Regions from separate parts of the Nostoc sp. ChiQUE01b genome, predicted to be linked through region 3. Evidence: riboswitches for the same ligand, from Rfam matches in the RefSeq annotation. Region 3 holds a riboswitch; each other region holds the start of a gene.
What was found. Region 3 has a riboswitch for cobalamin ahead of cobG (precorrin-3B synthase). Riboswitches for the same ligand answer to the same signal wherever they lie in the genome.
Positions count from the first base shown of each region.

Region 1 (4,186 bases), on a different contig from region 3:
AATTGGAGAGTGAAGGGAACTGTATCAAGACTTGTATTTGTAGGGTGAGTAACTTTAGTATCTACATCACAAATAACAACTCCCCGCCCAAATAATTGAAATCCTTTCCATCCTGTGTAACCGATTACCAATATATTGTTATGGATAAAGCTGTTTTGCCAGTAACCGAAATTTCCTTGCCAAACACTATTAGATGGTCGCATTGACTTCCTCCCCCAACACAATTGATTCAATGCGAACCTGCTCAAGCTCTCGTCCAATCAATACTAATCGCGTTTGACGGGGTTCGTGGGGTTGCCAAGTCCGATCGTAAAAGTAGTCAAATCGATTACCAACACCCTGTAATACTAGACGCATGGCTTTGTTCGGAACTGCTACAAATCCCTTAATTCGATAAATTTCTTGCTGTTGCACCAATGTTTGCAAGCGTTTGACTAAGACAGACGGCTCAAATGCTTGGTCTAGCAGTAGTTGCACTGCATTAATCCCTTCATCATGTTCGTGTTCAGCTTCGTTGTCGTGGTGACTGGGACGACTATCTAAGTTATCTTCTACCGCAGCGTTGAAACCGAGTAACAAATTGCTACTGATTTTACCGTCCTGGCAAGGAATGACTTTTACACCAGGGGATAAGTTCTGCTTTAGCCATTCTTGCACCCTAACTTGCGTTTTTTCATCAACGCGATCGCTCTTGGTAAGTAATACTAGGTCAGCACAAGCCAGCTGATCTTCAAACAGTTCCTCAATGGGTGTTTCGTGTTCTAGACTAGAGTCGGCTTGTCTCTGTGCTAAGAGGGCTGCTAAATCGCCTACATATTGATTAGTTGCCAATGCTTCACAGTCCACCACAGTAATTACGCTGTCCACTGTCGCGCCTGTGCGAATTTCCGGCCAGCGAAATGCTTGTACCAATGGTTTTGGTAGTGCTAGTCCAGAGGTTTCAATCAACATACAATCAAGGCTGGCGCGTCGCTTCAGTAATTCTTGCATTGCTGGGAGGAATTCTTCTTGCACCGTACAGCACAGACAACCGTTGGTGAGTTCAACAATATTACTGTTGGCGTCTTCTTCATCGTCACAAACTCGGCAGTCACGCAAAAGTTCGCCATCAATTCCGATTTCTCCAAATTCATTCACCAAAACAGCAATGCGTCGTCCCTCATTGTTTTGCAGTAAATGGCGAATTAACGTCGTTTTGCCTGCCCCTAGAAATCCTGTAATTACTGTGACGGGAATTTTTTGCATATTATAAAGTGTGTCGTTTGTTGATTAATTTTGCGATGTGTAGGAAGTTGTTCAAACCGCAGATATCACTACACTCAGCAGGCGTTAAAATCCAAATATTCATAACTAGCTGCGATCGCTACCTAAACAAGCTTGAGGGATTTTGGTCGCTAAAATCCGACTGCTGCCGCCAATACCACAGCCAACATCTAAGACGGTAGTACCAGGGGGTAATTTATCTAAACCACCCCATTTAACCATTTCATGTACAAAGTCAGATTTAGCAGCCAGAAAATCCTTTCGTCGCGGTGGCGAACCGTAGTGACCAAGGTGAATGTGTTCCCCCCAATAAAACTCTACGATGCCGTCAATAGTCCATTGATCGTAGGAATTGGCGACTGTGGCTGAGGATTGATACTTGCGGGCAGTCAGAAGATAAGCCGCAATTCCAATCACCAAAAGCAGAAGAAAACCAATTACAAAATATAATAAATTTGACATTAATTTTGAACGTTCTTGTACGCCTATTTGAGTCGATCTAAAGGTTTACTCATTGCTGCTCGTCCTGAATCAGAGGAGTGATGTCGTAACCGCCCACGGTCGGCAATCGCAATATAAATCATCCTATACACCGACATTGCACTGTTTTGAACATCTTGAATAATTTTCCCTTTAAGTAGACTGGGCTTGTGTTTGTCTTGAGGGAAAGCCGTTTGTTTGACAAAGGGATGAACAGAAGTGGGAATCTTCCCAACTCGGTGAAGATAGAATTTCGGCATGATGATTAACTGAAGTATTAGTCTAGTAAATTAGCAATTTCTATGCGTAATTGAAAAAGCATTTGTTCAGTAGTGTCACAGTAATATGTACGTCATACACGCCATTTACTACCTGTTTTGAACAACTTCTATCTGTTAGTTAATACAACGTTTTTTTGTTGCTGTGACTATTTGCAAGCGATACTCTCATCTGGAGTAGCGATCGCGATCGCTGCATCTAAAAACGCAATCTGTACCAGAAATTAAACGCCTACCCTCTCATAGAAAGTCGTAATCTGTAGCGTCTTGATATGTGGAACTATGAGAACGTAAAGCTGAGTAGTTATAGAAATCTTCATAAAAATACTTATCTGTGCCTCGCAGATGTACAAAATTTACAAGTTCACTTCGGCGGGCATTCTGACTCACAAGGCAAGCCTAGCCTTGATTACAGCTGCGGGACAGCGCCGGATTTACACCGGACTTTCCCCGTTTCCTCTAGCGGCTGTTCCCCACTAGAACCGAGATTCATCTGAATACTAACACAACTGTGATTTGCTTGCATAAAAATCAATGGTCGATCTATACTGGCATTCGTCATTCATCGGGGCAAGTCTCATTCTTTACCAAAGCTTGCTCTAGATTTTTATTGGGCAATTCTTCTAGAAATTTTTCAACCCAACAAACTTTTTAGGGTTGCCAGCGTTTGCTGACATAGCGCTGGCATTATTCTGTAGACCATTTTCATAACTTACGCAAAAATTGTTAAAAATCTTAATTCATTTGTCAGTCCACCATCTATCAATCAACTGATGACCGAGGAACTTGAAAGAGCAGATAATGATAGTCCGTGGAAAGAAATTTTAGAAGCTTACTTTCCCCAAGCAATGCAATTTTTCTTCCCCCAAACAGCAGCATTAATTAATTGGGAACGTCCCCACGAATTTCTCGATAAAGAATTTCAGCAAATAGCTCGTGAAGGAGAACTTGGTAGACGATATGCAGATAAATTAGTCAAAGTATGGCAAATTCAAGGACAAGAAATTTGGCTATTAATCCATGTAGAAATTCAGGCAAAATCAGAAGACATTTTTGCAGAAAGAATGTTTTCCTACAACCTGCGAATTTTTGATAGATTTGCCAAACCTGCCATTAGTTTGGCGATTTTATGCGATACTGACCTGACATGGCGACCAAATCAATATAGTTATAATTACCCTGATACCAGGCTTAACTTTGAATTTGGCATCGTCAAGCTTTTAGATTATCAAAATAATTGGGCAGAATTAGAAGCCAGTGACAATCCATTTGCAACCGTAGTCATGGCGCATTTGAAAACACAGCAAACAAGTAAAAAGCCAGGAGAACGTAAAACTTGGAAATTTAGCTTAATTCGCAGATTGTATGAATTAGGATTACAGGAAAGGGATATTCGTAACCTGTACCGATTTATTGATTGGGTTATGATTTTACCAAAAGCCTTGGAAGCAGAATTTTGGCAAGAGTTTAAGCAATTTGAGCAGGAGCGGATTATGAGCTACATTACCACAGGCGAACGCATTGGCTACGAGCGTGGGAAGGAAGAAGGAAAGCAGGAACAAGGACAAACTCTTGTACTACGGCTACTACAAAGACGGGTAGGAGAGTTACCTCAAGAGGTTCGGGAGCGCATTCAAACTCTTTCTTTAGAGCAATTAGAATCACTTGGTGAAGCTTTATTGGATTTTACAGCTATTGAAGATTTACTTAACTGGTTGTCAGCAAATCAAACAATATAGAAAACGTCCTTACTATTGCCAAACCCAGTTAACAATTCTTTTCCATTCTTACAATTATTTTTCTACAATTCATCAACACATCTTGTATGCAAGCTTCATCCACACTTTTTGAGGACTCTACAACGGATATTTATGTTGTTCGTCGCGATGGTTCGACAACACCGTTAGAAATTAATAAAATTCGCACAGTAGTTAATTGGGCTTGTTGCAGACTTTCAGCAAATTCTATTGCTCTAGAAGCACATCTGACAACTCGATTGCGTCCTGGAATTACCACAAGATAAATTCAAGATAATTTGATTCGCTGTGCTTTGGATTTGTGTAGTCCTGAAGAACCTGATTGGCGCTATGTAGCAGGGCGATTACACATTTGGAGTTTGTGGAAAGAAATAACAGTTAGCCGTGGTTATCAGTACGGTTATTATG
Region 1 is NZ_JAVRBM010000037.1:41,092-45,277, reverse strand. Features, by position in the region: gene RMY63_RS22880 (hypothetical protein) at 1-203, opposite strand, end outside; gene cobW (cobalamin biosynthesis protein CobW) at 190-1,245, opposite strand; partial or broken gene RMY63_RS22870 (SAM-dependent methyltransferase) at 1,393-1,725, opposite strand; gene RMY63_RS22865 (hypothetical protein) at 1,749-2,003, opposite strand; cobalamin riboswitch at 2,375-2,523, opposite strand; gene RMY63_RS22860 (DUF4351 domain-containing protein) at 2,795-3,760, shown strand; gene RMY63_RS22855 (ATP cone domain-containing protein) at 3,847-4,044, shown strand; gene RMY63_RS22850 (ribonucleotide reductase N-terminal alpha domain-containing protein) at 4,057-4,186, shown strand, end outside.
Region 1: another riboswitch for cobalamin. It lies ahead of RMY63_RS22865 (hypothetical protein); the one in region 3 lies ahead of cobG (precorrin-3B synthase).

Region 2 (4,186 bases), on a different contig from region 3:
AGTAGCCACCACGAGAATTTTGTGCTGTCCATAATTCACTGGCTGTGTTCAGCAGAATGAAAATAAACCGATACATTAGTAATAATAAATCGGTTAACAGGACTGGAAATCGCAAGTAACGCAGAGTTTGTAATATTTCCGTGAAAGGGACAGTTAACATGAGAAAATATAAGCAAGAAACAGAGGCTAATGCTCTAGTTAAAATTCCCAATGCTTGGGTACTGCCACTATGACTGATATAAATATAGAAGTGTCCGAGAGTTAGTCCATACCACGAATCTAATTTGACGTTTTGTAAATCAGGAATGGCAACTCCATTCACCATTAGAGCTGGTAAACTCGTCAAACAAAAAACTATGGTGAACATTAACAACCGAAAATAAACTCCAGCCGGAATTCTTGCATAAATAACTGTCCAAGTACTCATCCAAAGCGTTATCAAAATTTGCACTAGCGGATGGGTTGCAAGGGAAATAGCAAGAGTAGTAAATGCAAAAATCAGTTTATGTTCTGGTGGCAATCTTCGCAGCCGATTAGTGTAAGCTAAAGTGTCTATTTGCAGGCTCATTCTTCACGTTTTTGTTGTTGAGAACGTCCTTTATACAACCCAATTGCATAACCGACTACTCCCGCACCTAAAGCTGCTTGCGAAGCAAATAATAAGCTTTCTATTTCTTTGCTAGCGGGTTCAAAAAATGATTTAAACCAGGGTTTATATCCAGGTTGAATTTCAGTAATTGCTTTTTCTGCTTTGTCATCGGAACCGGCAAATTCGCCACCACGCACAAATATTAACGGTGCAACTGCTAAGGCTAATACAGCTACTACCAACAGCCAGTTACTCAACCCTTTTTTAGATTGATTCATTTCCTTGGGGTTCCCGTTTGATTAATTTTAGCAATTCCAATTCTTGAGGATTATAAGATTGCAGCCAGTTCCACACCAATACAGTTAGCAATCCTTCACTAATTGCTAAGGGGACTTGAGTGATAGCAAAAATTCCGGCGAACTTGGTAAATGAAGCAATAAACCCACCAACAGGTGCAGGAAAAGCTAGGGCGAGTTGGATAGAAGTGATAATGTAGGTGAGTAAATCTGCGATCGCAGCTGCTAGAAATATCGCAATTTTTTCTTTACCACCCAACTTGATTGTTAAATTATATATCCAATAAGCTGCAAATGGCCCAGCGATCGCCATCGAAAAAGCATTTGCACCCAGCGTCGTCAAGCCGCCATGCGCTAGTAACAAAGCTTGAAACAACAATACTAAGCTACCTAAAACCGACATAGTAAGGGGGCCAAACAGCACCGCACCTAACCCTGTCCCCGTAGGATGAGAACAGCTACCTGTGACAGAAGGAATTTTTAACGCTGACAACACGAAAGTGAAAGCACCAGCCAAGCCTAGTAGTAGTTTCAGCTGTGGGTTAGCTTGGGTAATGCGAGTCAGACTACGCAATCCTAGTAGAAAAAAAGGTAATGCCACAACCCACCAAAAAATTGCCCACTGCACTGGTAAAAAACCTTCCATAATGTGCATGGCATAAGCGGGTTTGGGTAAACCAACTACTAGATAAAAACTGATAACTCCCATCAGGGTTAGACTGACTAACGCCTGTTTTCTTTTCATAATCTGTACCTCGCAGATTTATGTAAACGAATTGATTCTAACCGGCGGGCATCCTGACTTACCTAATTTTGGTTTACAGTTGCGGGACAGCGCCGGATTTGCACCGAACTTTCCCCCTTGCGTCCGATGGCTGCTCTTCATCAGAACCGATTGCAGTAACTATATCACTATTACTAAATTTTGAGCCGCGATTTTTTACTAGTACAGCTGCCGCTCTTTAGCTACAAGTCATATTTTGGTTCAGCAACGCCGATAATGTTGTATCTAAGCAAAAATTATTAGAAGTTGCTACAATTACAAACGCAGACATGATTCAACTTAGCCAAGAACACTTGCAAACCATCCGCACCCATGCCGAAAGCACTTACCCAGATGAGTGCTGTGGTATAATTTTAGGCTATCTGGCTAATGAGGGCAAAACTGTGGTAGAAGTCATGCCAACAGAAAATGCTTGGAATACAGAAGCGGCGGCTGAGTTTCCAGGGGAAGGCATAACAGAAAGCAAAAGACGGCAATATACGATCGCACCCGAAGTTATGTTAAAAACACAAAGGGAAGCACGTGATCGCTCACTCAACATTATCGGCATTTTTCATTCTCATCCAGATCATCCTGCTATACCCTCAGAATGCGATCGCCTATACGCTTGGCAGGGATACTCGTATATAATAGTTTCCGTCCAAAACGGCAAAGCTGGAGAACTCAAAAGTTGGAGCCTTGATGATACTCATCAGTTTCAAGCAGAGGAAATTGAAAATATAAAATAACTGGCTTAGTTTAAAGACAGTCACTCATCGCGGTTTTCGCTGCTATCACAGATGAAAATTCGTCTTTCGATTCCTATTTCTATTAGGACTTACGCAAAACATAATGAAAGTAGCGGTAATTCATCAATTACCGCTAGGCAATAATCAGGTTTTCAGCCACATCTTGCGTAAGTCCTGTCTGTATAAGATCCAGTTTTTCGATAGGATTAATATTCCGCTTTCCCACATCATAACTGCTATGCTCAATCCCAATCTGGACGAAATCCAGTTGACTAAAGACGATTACGAACGCTACTCCCGACACCTGATTTTACCGGAAGTAGGACTAGAAGGACAGAAGCGCCTGAAAGCCGCTAGTGTAATGTGTATCGGTACAGGTGGATTAGGTTCACCACTACTTTTATATTTGGCGGCGGCGGGTGTTGGACGCATCGGGATTGTCGATTTTGATGTTGTCGATACTTCCAATCTGCAACGCCAAGTAATTCACGGGACATCCTGGGTGGGTAAACCCAAGATTGAATCGGCAAAAAACCGCATTCACGAGATTAACCCCTATTGTCAAGTTGATTTATACGAAACCCGCCTAACTTCCGAAAACGCCCTGGAGCTGATTCAACCTTACGATATCGTAGTGGATGGTACTGATAACTTCCCCACCAGATATCTAGTTAACGACGCCTGCGTATTGCTGAATAAGCCCAACGTCTACGGTTCAATTTTACGCTTTGAAGGGCAAGCTACTGTATTTAATTACGCAGGTGGCCCGAATTATCGTGACCTTTTCCCAGAACCACCACCACCAGGGATGGTTCCTTCTTGTGCAGAAGGTGGCGTACTAGGAATTTTGCCAGGAATTATTGGTTTAATCCAAGCAACCGAAACTGTTAAAATCATTCTGGGACAAGGCAACACTCTCAGCGGGCGATTGCTGCTATACAACGCCTTGGATATGAAATTTCGGGAGTTAAAGCTGCGTCCGAACCCGATTCGCCCAGTGATTGAAAAGCTGATAGACTACGAAGAATTCTGCGGGATTCCACAAGCTAAGGCAGAGGAGGCAAAACAGCAGATGGAAAGTCAAGAAATGACTGTTAAGGATTTGAAAGAGTTGTTGGATAGTGGTGCGAAGGATTTTGTACTGCTGGATGTCCGCAATCCCCATGAGTACGACATTGCTAAGATTCCGGGTTCAGTGTTGGTGCCCTTACCAGACATTGAAAATGGAAATGGCGTTGCTAAGGTGAAGGAAATATTAAACGGCCACCGCTTAATTGCTCATTGTAAGATGGGTGGGCGATCGGCAAAAGCTCTTGCCATTCTCAAGGATGCCGGGATTGTGGGGACGAATGTTAAAGGTGGAATTACCGCTTGGAGTCGAGAAATCGATCCTTCAGTTCCAGAGTATTAAAAACGCATAGGCGCTTCTCTACGAGACGCTACGCGAACGCCTTCCCGGAGGGTAGGAACGCAGAGGTTTAACGCAGAGGAACGCAAAGTTATTCTCTGCGTTCCTCTTGTGTACGAATTACGAATTACGAATTACGAATTAGCTATGGGTTTCACTTGACTCAATAAACTGTGCAGTTTTTCGCCTTCAATAACCTCTGTTTCTAAGAGTTGAGTAGCGATCGCTTCTAGCAAGTCTCGATTCTGTCTGAGAATCTCTAGGGCTTGTTCGTGGGCTGTTTCTACGATTTCCTTGACTTCGATATCAATGGCTTTGGATGTGTCTTCACTCACCGCCCGTCGGGGATTCGGCGCACCATTACCCAAAAATGCTGCTTGT
Region 2 is NZ_JAVRBM010000005.1:28,249-32,434, forward strand. Features, by position in the region: gene cbiQ (cobalt ECF transporter T component CbiQ) at 1-568, opposite strand, end outside; gene RMY63_RS05040 (energy-coupling factor ABC transporter substrate-binding protein) at 565-867, opposite strand; gene RMY63_RS05045 (energy-coupling factor ABC transporter permease) at 854-1,630, opposite strand; cobalamin riboswitch at 1,656-1,796, opposite strand; gene RMY63_RS05050 (M67 family metallopeptidase) at 1,939-2,397, shown strand; gene moeB (molybdopterin-synthase adenylyltransferase MoeB) at 2,636-3,808, shown strand; gene ftsH4 (ATP-dependent zinc metalloprotease FtsH4) at 3,940-4,186, opposite strand, start outside.
Region 2: another riboswitch for cobalamin. It lies ahead of RMY63_RS05045 (energy-coupling factor ABC transporter permease); the one in region 3 lies ahead of cobG (precorrin-3B synthase).

Region 3 (4,186 bases):
TTCCTCCGTTGCCAAGGCGTTAACTGCTGCTGCTGCGATCGCACTTCCACCGCGCCGACCGTGTAATGTCAAAAATGGTACATTCCTGCTGTCTGCTGCCAATGCTGCTTTCGATTCTGCTGCACCGACAAACCCCACTGGAAAGCCCAAGATAATCGCAGGCTTGGGCGCTCCTGCATCGAGCATTTCTAACAGTCTGAACAGGGCGGTGGGCGCATTGCCAATTGCGATTACTGAGCTTTCTAGGTGCGATCGCCATAATTCAAGAGCTGCCGCCGACCTTGTAGTACCCATACTCTGGGCAAGTTCTGGTATTTCTGGCTCGTTGAGGGTACAGATAACTTGATTGTTTGCAGACAACCGCCGTTTGGTGACACCATCGGCAACCATTCGGCAATCGCACAGAATTGGCGCTCCTGCTGCCAGTGCTGCCCTTGCGGATTGTACTGCTGTTGGTGAATATCCCAAGTCAGTGACAATATCCGTCATTCCACAGGCATGAATGAGACGTACAGCAACTTTTGCTACATCTGGTGGTAGCACATCTAGGTTTGCTTCTGACCGGATGATTGCAAAAGAATTACGGTAAATTTCGTTGGCATCTCGGATATAGTCGGGCATTAAATTTAGGATTTTAAATTTTGGATTGACATATAAAAATCAACAGGCTCAGATTGCCGACTTCTCTAAAAAGGTGGCAATCTTGTTGTTCACAATTGATTGAGGGATTATATTAAATAATTGCTGTAATTGTGCCAGTGCAAATCGATTAGCAAATTTCCCAAAGGACTCATCAGAATTTAAGCGTTGAATTTTATATACATATAGCATCCGCTCTATTAATGCAGGTAGTTCGGCAAAAGTTACATATTGATATAGTTCGCGTCCGAATTTCTGTTTGCTGTCACCAACATAAACGTGATAGCCTTCCACAGTTCTATTTTCAGCCTTAATGCTGACACCAAGCAGAGTAATATCACTCTTGCTATGTTGGGCACAAGATTTTTCGCAGCCAGTGAAGTGAATATTAACTGGGTAATCGAGAGTAACGCGAGTTTCAAGATACTCTGCCAATGCCAAAGCATGACTTTTGGTATCCGTAGCAGAAGCGGCGCAACCCTTTTTTCCAGAACAGGCAACTAATCCACCCTTGATGTTGGTTGCAGAGGAATCTAATTCTAATAAAGCAATTTCACTTTGGACATCAGCAACCCATTGCTGAGGAATATCTGTAAGGAGCAAATTTTGCCAAGGAGTTAGCCTGAGAGTTCCACTACCGTATTTTGCTGCTAAATCTGCTAAACCCCGCATCTGTCTACTCTCCAATCGGCCAAGGGGCAAGACGACACCAATGTAAAATAAGCCTTGCTGACGTTGGGGATGGATGCCAATATGCTGATATTTCTCTCCCTTGCCTTGCTGGGGGAGTGGGTCTTTTCTTATTTCACTGTACAAAAGACGGAAAGGTAGATGTTGCTCAACTTCTTGGAGATAATTTTCACAACCCAAAGTATTCAATAATTCTCTCAAACGTGGCCCCCGCTTACTCGTAGTATGACGACTATAAGCTAGATAGACATCCGCCAAAGCTACTAAGACCGACAAACATTCCTCTGGTGGTAACAAAATTCCCGTATCACTCGGCGGTTGACCCTTCTCGCCGACACTCAGATAGAGACGAAAGTAAACATTATCGTTAACTAAGACAGCTGCAAAGGCGATATCATTCAACCGATCGCCCACCTGAATTATCCCACCACCATCAAAGCAAACGCTAAATTTGGCTGACAGTCCCGAAAGTGCCGGATGTGCAGCAATATAATCATCCCAACCTTGGACAAAAGGGCGAGTGTCGATTAATTCTAGCGGGTCGATACCAGCAGTTGGACTGGTCATAATATTGCGGATTTGGTCTACAACAGGATTGCGAGAACCTAATCCCATATCCTGTAGGTGTTTCAAAACCTCAGCATTTATCCCCGTGCTGATTTCACGAACTTGTAGGTTAGCTCGATTAGTCACATCTATATAGCCGCCACCGTGCTGTTCTGCTATATCTGCGATCGCACGGCATTGCTCACTACTAATTATTCCACCTGGTATTCTAACACGAGATAATATACCATCTGCGGCGGGAGTAGCATAAAACAAGCCAGGACAAGTGGCAAATCCAGAAACCAAACTTAAAACTCCTTCCCCGTGCAACGCAGGGAGTAGACGGTGAGTGTGTCTTGAGGACATCCTAAGAGTTGGCATTCTGACTTGGGTAATCCCATCACAGCTGCGGCACAGTCCCGGAATTTCACCGGAGTTTCCCAACTCTCAGGTAATTTAGACTTTGTTTAGGTTATAGATATCAACCAGACATCATCCAGATAATCATCTTACATTACTATAGCCAGAAATTTTAACTGAGTTTATCCACTACCGATCGAATTGAATTACTTACACAGGCTGTGGTTTGAGTAAATCTCTTTTGGTAACAAATTCACTGAATGTACTTGCAACCTGCTGCGGTAATGCGATCGCTGGAGTTTGTAATGGCAACCTGGGAAATAATAATTCTGCGACTCGATAAGCTTCTTCGAGATGGGGATACCCTGAGAAAACGAAAGTATCAATTCCTAAATCGGCATATTCCAGCATCCGCGTTGCAACTGTGTCTGGATCTCCAACTAAGGCAGTCCCAGCACCTCCACGTACTAAGCCAACACCTGCCCATAAGTTGGGGCTAATTTCTAAGTTTTTGCGATTACCATTGTGTAGTTGGCTCATGCGGCGTTGTCCTTCTGATTCTGACTCAGCAAACCGCCGATGTGCAGCAGCTATGGTTTCATCATCGACATACTGAATCAGTTCATTAGCTGCATCCCAAGCTTTTTGCGTAGTTTCGCGGACTATGACATGCATCCGAATCCCAAAGCGTACCGTTCTACCTTGTTCTGCTGCTAATCGGCGTACCTTTGCAATCTTTTGGGCAACTTGAGCTGGTGGTTCACCCCAAGTTAAATACACATCAATGTGTTTAGCAGCAACTTGGAGAGCAGCATCTGAAGAACCACCAAAATATAAGGTAGGGTAAGGCTTTTGTACGGGAGGAAATTGTAGTTTTGCGCCTTGAACTTGCAAGTGGCGACCACTATAGGTTACTTCTTCACCTTGCATGAGCGATCGCCAAATTGTCAAAAACTCATCCGTGAGTTCATAACGCTGATCGTGATCTAAGAAAATCCCATCTTTTGCAAGTTCTTTTGTGTCGCCACCAGTGACAACATTCAGAATAATTCGACCATTAGAAATCTGGTCAAAAGTCGCAGCCATTCTCACTGCCAAAGAAGGCGACATAATTGCCGGACGAAAGGCCACAAGAAACCGCAAGCGTTCTGTAACTGAAATTAACGAAGTAGCTACAATCCAGGTATCCTGTTTTTGTCCAGTACCAATCAACATCCCGCCATAGCCCAATTTATCAACAGCTTGGGCGATTTGCTGCATATAGGGATAAGTGGCTGGTCGCCTGCCGATTGTAGTACCTAAATAACGCTCATCTCCCTGTGTCGGCAAATACCAAAAAACTTCCATTTTACTATCTCCTGGCGCTATTTCTGGCTAATGGTTTCCGGTGTTATAGCTGCGTATTGTTCGCTAGTCAGCATCGCTTCTTTAATATTAATTGGCTTAGGTATCACTTTTTCTTTGGCAAACAAATCTGCAATTTTCTGTTGCTTTTCCATAATTTCAGGTGTAATTGGTCTTAACCCGTAAGTTCGCCTTTCAACCATTGTTGTTAAAATATCTTCATCAATTTTGAGATGAGGAATAATCAGTTTTACAACTTCTGATCGGTTTTTCTCACTCCATTGACCTGTGTTATCTACCTCCTCAAGAACTAATCGCACTAATTTCGGATTTTCTGTGGCAAATTTTCGCGCAGCCATGTAATATCCGCCCTGAGTAGAAATGCCACTAGCATCTCTCAAAACACGAGCATTTGCTTTTTTTTGGGCCACGGCTAAATAAGGGTCCCAAGTTACCCAGGCATCAATTTTTCCTTGAATAAAAGCATCACGAGCTTCTGAAGGTGGGAGACTAATGGCTTGAATATCACTATATTTTAAACCCGCCTCTTCCAAAGCTTTTATTAATAAGTAATGGGAAGCAGAACCCTTTTGAAAAACTACTTTTT
Region 3 is NZ_JAVRBM010000015.1:111,623-115,808, forward strand. Features, by position in the region: gene RMY63_RS12855 (precorrin-8X methylmutase) at 1-621, opposite strand, end outside; gene cobG (precorrin-3B synthase) at 670-2,241, opposite strand; cobalamin riboswitch at 2,230-2,356, opposite strand; gene ssuD (FMNH2-dependent alkanesulfonate monooxygenase) at 2,446-3,582, opposite strand; gene RMY63_RS12870 (sulfonate ABC transporter substrate-binding protein) at 3,600-4,186, opposite strand, start outside.

Region 4 (4,186 bases), on a different contig from region 3:
TACCAACGGTCAAGTACCTTTTTACTTAACGAGATTTGAAGATTTTCACAAATCATACTCCTATGACTTAATTCTGTTCAGTGAAAGCAGCCAATATATTGCTGCTCTCGATTTAGCTCAAGGTGCGGCTCGTTTACTGGATAGTGGTGGCTATCTGCTGCTTGCAGACATGATGCGTTTCGATGCCGAATACCAAGAAGGTATTTTTTCTAATTGTCATGTCGCCAGCGAACTCCAAGCGGCGTTGTCACAGTCTGGATTCAAGTTAATAAAGACTGAGGACATCTCCACTCAAGTTGCACCAACGATTGACTTGTGTGTTGATAACTTCCGTACTTTTGGGCTGACTACAGTTAAATATATTGCTGATGTTGTGGCGATCGCTGTCCCTCCATTATACTCACTCGGTCGTTGGGCATTTAAGCGCTGGCTAGAAAAGTTAGTTGTCGAGGGATTAGCAGCACGTGCAATTTTTGAGAGCTATTTATGTTATGAAATTCAACTCTGGCAGTTATCAAAAGGAGTTTAATCGAAATGACCCCAGAAATAAACACCCAAGATTGGCAACAAGCTTTTATCGCCACCAATATATTAGCAATTGGTTACAACGCTTGGATCGGTTATTTAGGGGGAGAACGTGGTGTCGTAATTTGCAGTACCAATTCTCCGCATTTAAGTATGGCTGGCGAAACATTTAAAGCGCATTTTATCCCGCGTAAAAATCTTGCAGCTTTCTTAAATGCTTGGTTAGCAGCACCTGATACCGTACTGTTACAAAAACACTTCATGAATGCTCATATTCTCGAAGCTGTAGATAAGTATAATCCCCTAGAAGATGTTGTATTTTTGTTGGAGTACGGTCATCAAGCTGGGTTTTTCTATTTAACTAAATTACCAATCACACCACCCCAATGTTACCAAACTGTATGCAAAGAATGGACAGAATTCCAACCTCAGCACACCCTCTCAATAGGAGCAAAAACAAAATGAGACTCATCCAAAATCAAAAATTAGCTTTCTGCAAATTGAGATGTATAGAGCTTTAATAGCACAATTCAAGACTCAAAAATCCCAGTCTTAAAAACTTCAAAATTACTTATCCCAATAGTGGGTAAAAAGATTTTATCTATTTACCAAATTTTCATGTGTTTGTAATTAATGAATGTTTTGGAGTTAGTGTAAAAAATCATTAATAAAATCTCATTATTCCTGCTGGATATAACACTAGAGGTAGGGATTTTGTTCGTCAAGTTTCTCAGTTGGTATATACATACTTAGACCAACCAAAATTAACTCAGTTACCTCAAGGAATGTAGATTAAAGCAAATGCAAAACTTCTGTTTTATAGCCTCCACAAAAGTACGTTAGGAATGTAATACACCTGACGAAATTAAATCTACAATGTCCCCAAAGTCCCCTTTACTAGCAGTTAGGAGATTTACTTTATGCGTGTTATCTGTAGCACAAGTATAATTCCATATCCAGTAAGTGATATAGAGAATCAAAATTGTTATCGACTGAATTTACATATACACAATAACTATGGTAATGTGACACATAACTGTCGGTTCTGATGGGGAGCAGCCATCAGGCGCAAGGGGGAAAGTTCGGTGTAAATCCGGCGCTGTCCCGCAGCTGTAATGAGACGAATAGAACGTGTCTCTTAGTCAGAATGCCCGCCGACTCACTCTAGACACAAAATATTTATCTGCGAGGCACAGATGATACATTTGATTAATAAATTTCATGGGTATAGATACTGTTTTAACACAGTACCCTTTGCAAGTTTTACTAATTCGCTTCGCTGTTAGTAACAACATTCAATTTTGGGTTGTTCTATAAGAATTTGGGTATCCATAAGGAATACCATAAAATCTTTTTTGCTATCCAAATAGTATCCACCATGATTTAGGTATAGCAATGCATTTCAGCAAGCTAGTTGAAGCCTAAATCTTAAAAACTCATAGCACAAATAAATACTTGCATTTACTGAAAACGAGGAGTTTCATGTCCACTTCCCGTATAGTTACTTATTGTGAATTTTTCTCAAAAATCTTCGTTTTTACCACAATTTATGCAATGGTATCTGGAGAATGCGTAGCAATCGCTAATCAAGTTCCACAAATATCTGAGTTTCCAAAGTATGAAGGTTCTGCAACAGACTTACAACCAGTTGCACAAATAACACCTGAGAAGACTCCAGCATCCACGGAAGAACCAGATATTGAATTAACAGTCATCGACAAGTTATTGAATGAACCCGTTTACTCACCCTTTCGCCGCGAGGGGACAGTGAAAGATTCCACCCGTCCGGTTTACGTAATTACGGGTGAAGAGATGGAAGCGCAGGGTGCTAGAACTGTCAGAGAAGCACTAAAATTTCTGACAGGTATCTTACCTGATGGTACAGTTGGCACAGAAGTGAGCGCCTTAAGTGGTCAATTTATCCGAGGTTCTAACTCTGCACAAGTCTTGATTTTGCTTGATGGTAGACCAATTAACGATTTGGGTTCTGGTGGTTTTGACCTTTCAGAATTTACCACCAATATCGTTGAAAGAGTCGAAGTATTACCAGGTGGTGGTTCTACCCTTTATGGTTCCGATGCAATTGGGGGAGTGATTAATATTATCACTCGTCGTCCTACAGAAAAAGTGACGACACAAGCAGGAGTCACCGTTGGCGCGTATGGACTAAATCAACAGACTATCAGTAATAGTGGGAAAGTCGGCAATATTGGTTGGGTTGTAGGTTACAACCGTACCGAAGCCGAAAATAACTATCCTTTTTCTATCCCAGAAGCGAATTTCAAGGGAACTAGGGAAAATAATGATGTTCTCTACAATAACTTTAATGTCAAGCTGGAGGCGAATTTAGGAAAGCGCGATACTCTAACCCTCTCAACTCTATATTTAGGTAAAGACCAAGGAGTACCAGGAGGAGTCCCCATTCCTGAACCATTATATGGTCAAGGCTATTTTAACTCGTTGACGGATAGCGATCGCAAATACACAGACCAAGTACTCACTGATTTAACCTGGAACTCAAAATTAGGAGGTGGGGATGATTCACTGCTAACAGCCAGAGTTTACGCAGATTTCTTTAACACTCGCTATGATAGTCGCAACTCATCCCAAGCACGATATGATAACGGGCAAACTTCTTATGGATTGCAAACACAACACAGTTGGAAATTTGCTAATAATCAAGCCCTAGTTTATGGCTTTGATTACCGCAATGTATCAGCTACTAACAGTACATTCAACTTTTCTGCTAATACAAAAACAGTCACTTACGACGATAGTATTAGTCAAGGGGCAGTATTTGCTAGATATGAAATTAGCTTTACCCCTAGTTTGACTGCCAACTTAGGTTTACGCCAGGATTTTAGCAGCTTGACAAATGGCTCTTTCACATCACCAAGTATAGGAGTAAAATTTGCACTTACAGATACTACCACTCTCAGAGCTAATTATATCAAAAATTTCCGTGCGCCGAATCTTTTCAGCTTATATGCCAATGGTGGTAGTTACGTTGGGAATCCTAATCTCCGTCCAGAGAAAGGTGATAGTTATGATATTGGAATTGACCAAAAATTAGGCGATTTTGGTTTATTGCGCTTGACCTATTTTAACAACACAATATCAGATTTAATCGCCTATAACTTTGCTGTTCCGGTAGCTACTTATGAAAATATTGGTAAGATTCGTACTACGGGAATCGAAGCAGTTTTAAATTTGCAGTTAGCGAAGAATATCTACGCCTTTGTTAATTATACAGCAAATGATCCCCGGATTTTGAAAAGTACAAATTCTGTTGAAGTTGATAAAGAATTACGATTCGCAGGTGCAGATAGTTTAAATGCAGGACTTTCTTATGAAACTTCTCAAGGTTTATATGCTGGAATACTGATGCATTCTTTGGGTGCATATCCCATAAACAATACTAATACAGAATCTTTGTCTGGTTATACTACTTTTGATTTCAAAATGCGGGTTTCTCTCAGTGATAACTTAATATTAACAGGCAGTCTAGATAATATCTTTAACCAGAGATACCAATTATTTCCTGGTTATCCTGATGGGGGGAGAGTTTTTCAAGTTGGGTTGAGTTCTACGTTTTGAAGTCAAGAGTTTTTTTACGCAGAGAGGAGTTTTGAATGACTGAATTTAATTGTTGGGTAACTCC
Region 4 is NZ_JAVRBM010000037.1:45,890-50,075, forward strand. Features, by position in the region: gene RMY63_RS22885 (methyltransferase domain-containing protein) at 1-529, shown strand, start outside; gene RMY63_RS22890 (hypothetical protein) at 535-990, shown strand; cobalamin riboswitch at 1,549-1,699, shown strand; gene RMY63_RS22895 (TonB-dependent receptor) at 2,080-4,122, shown strand; gene RMY63_RS22900 ((2Fe-2S) ferredoxin domain-containing protein) at 4,158-4,186, shown strand, end outside.
Region 4: another riboswitch for cobalamin. It lies ahead of RMY63_RS22895 (TonB-dependent receptor); the one in region 3 lies ahead of cobG (precorrin-3B synthase).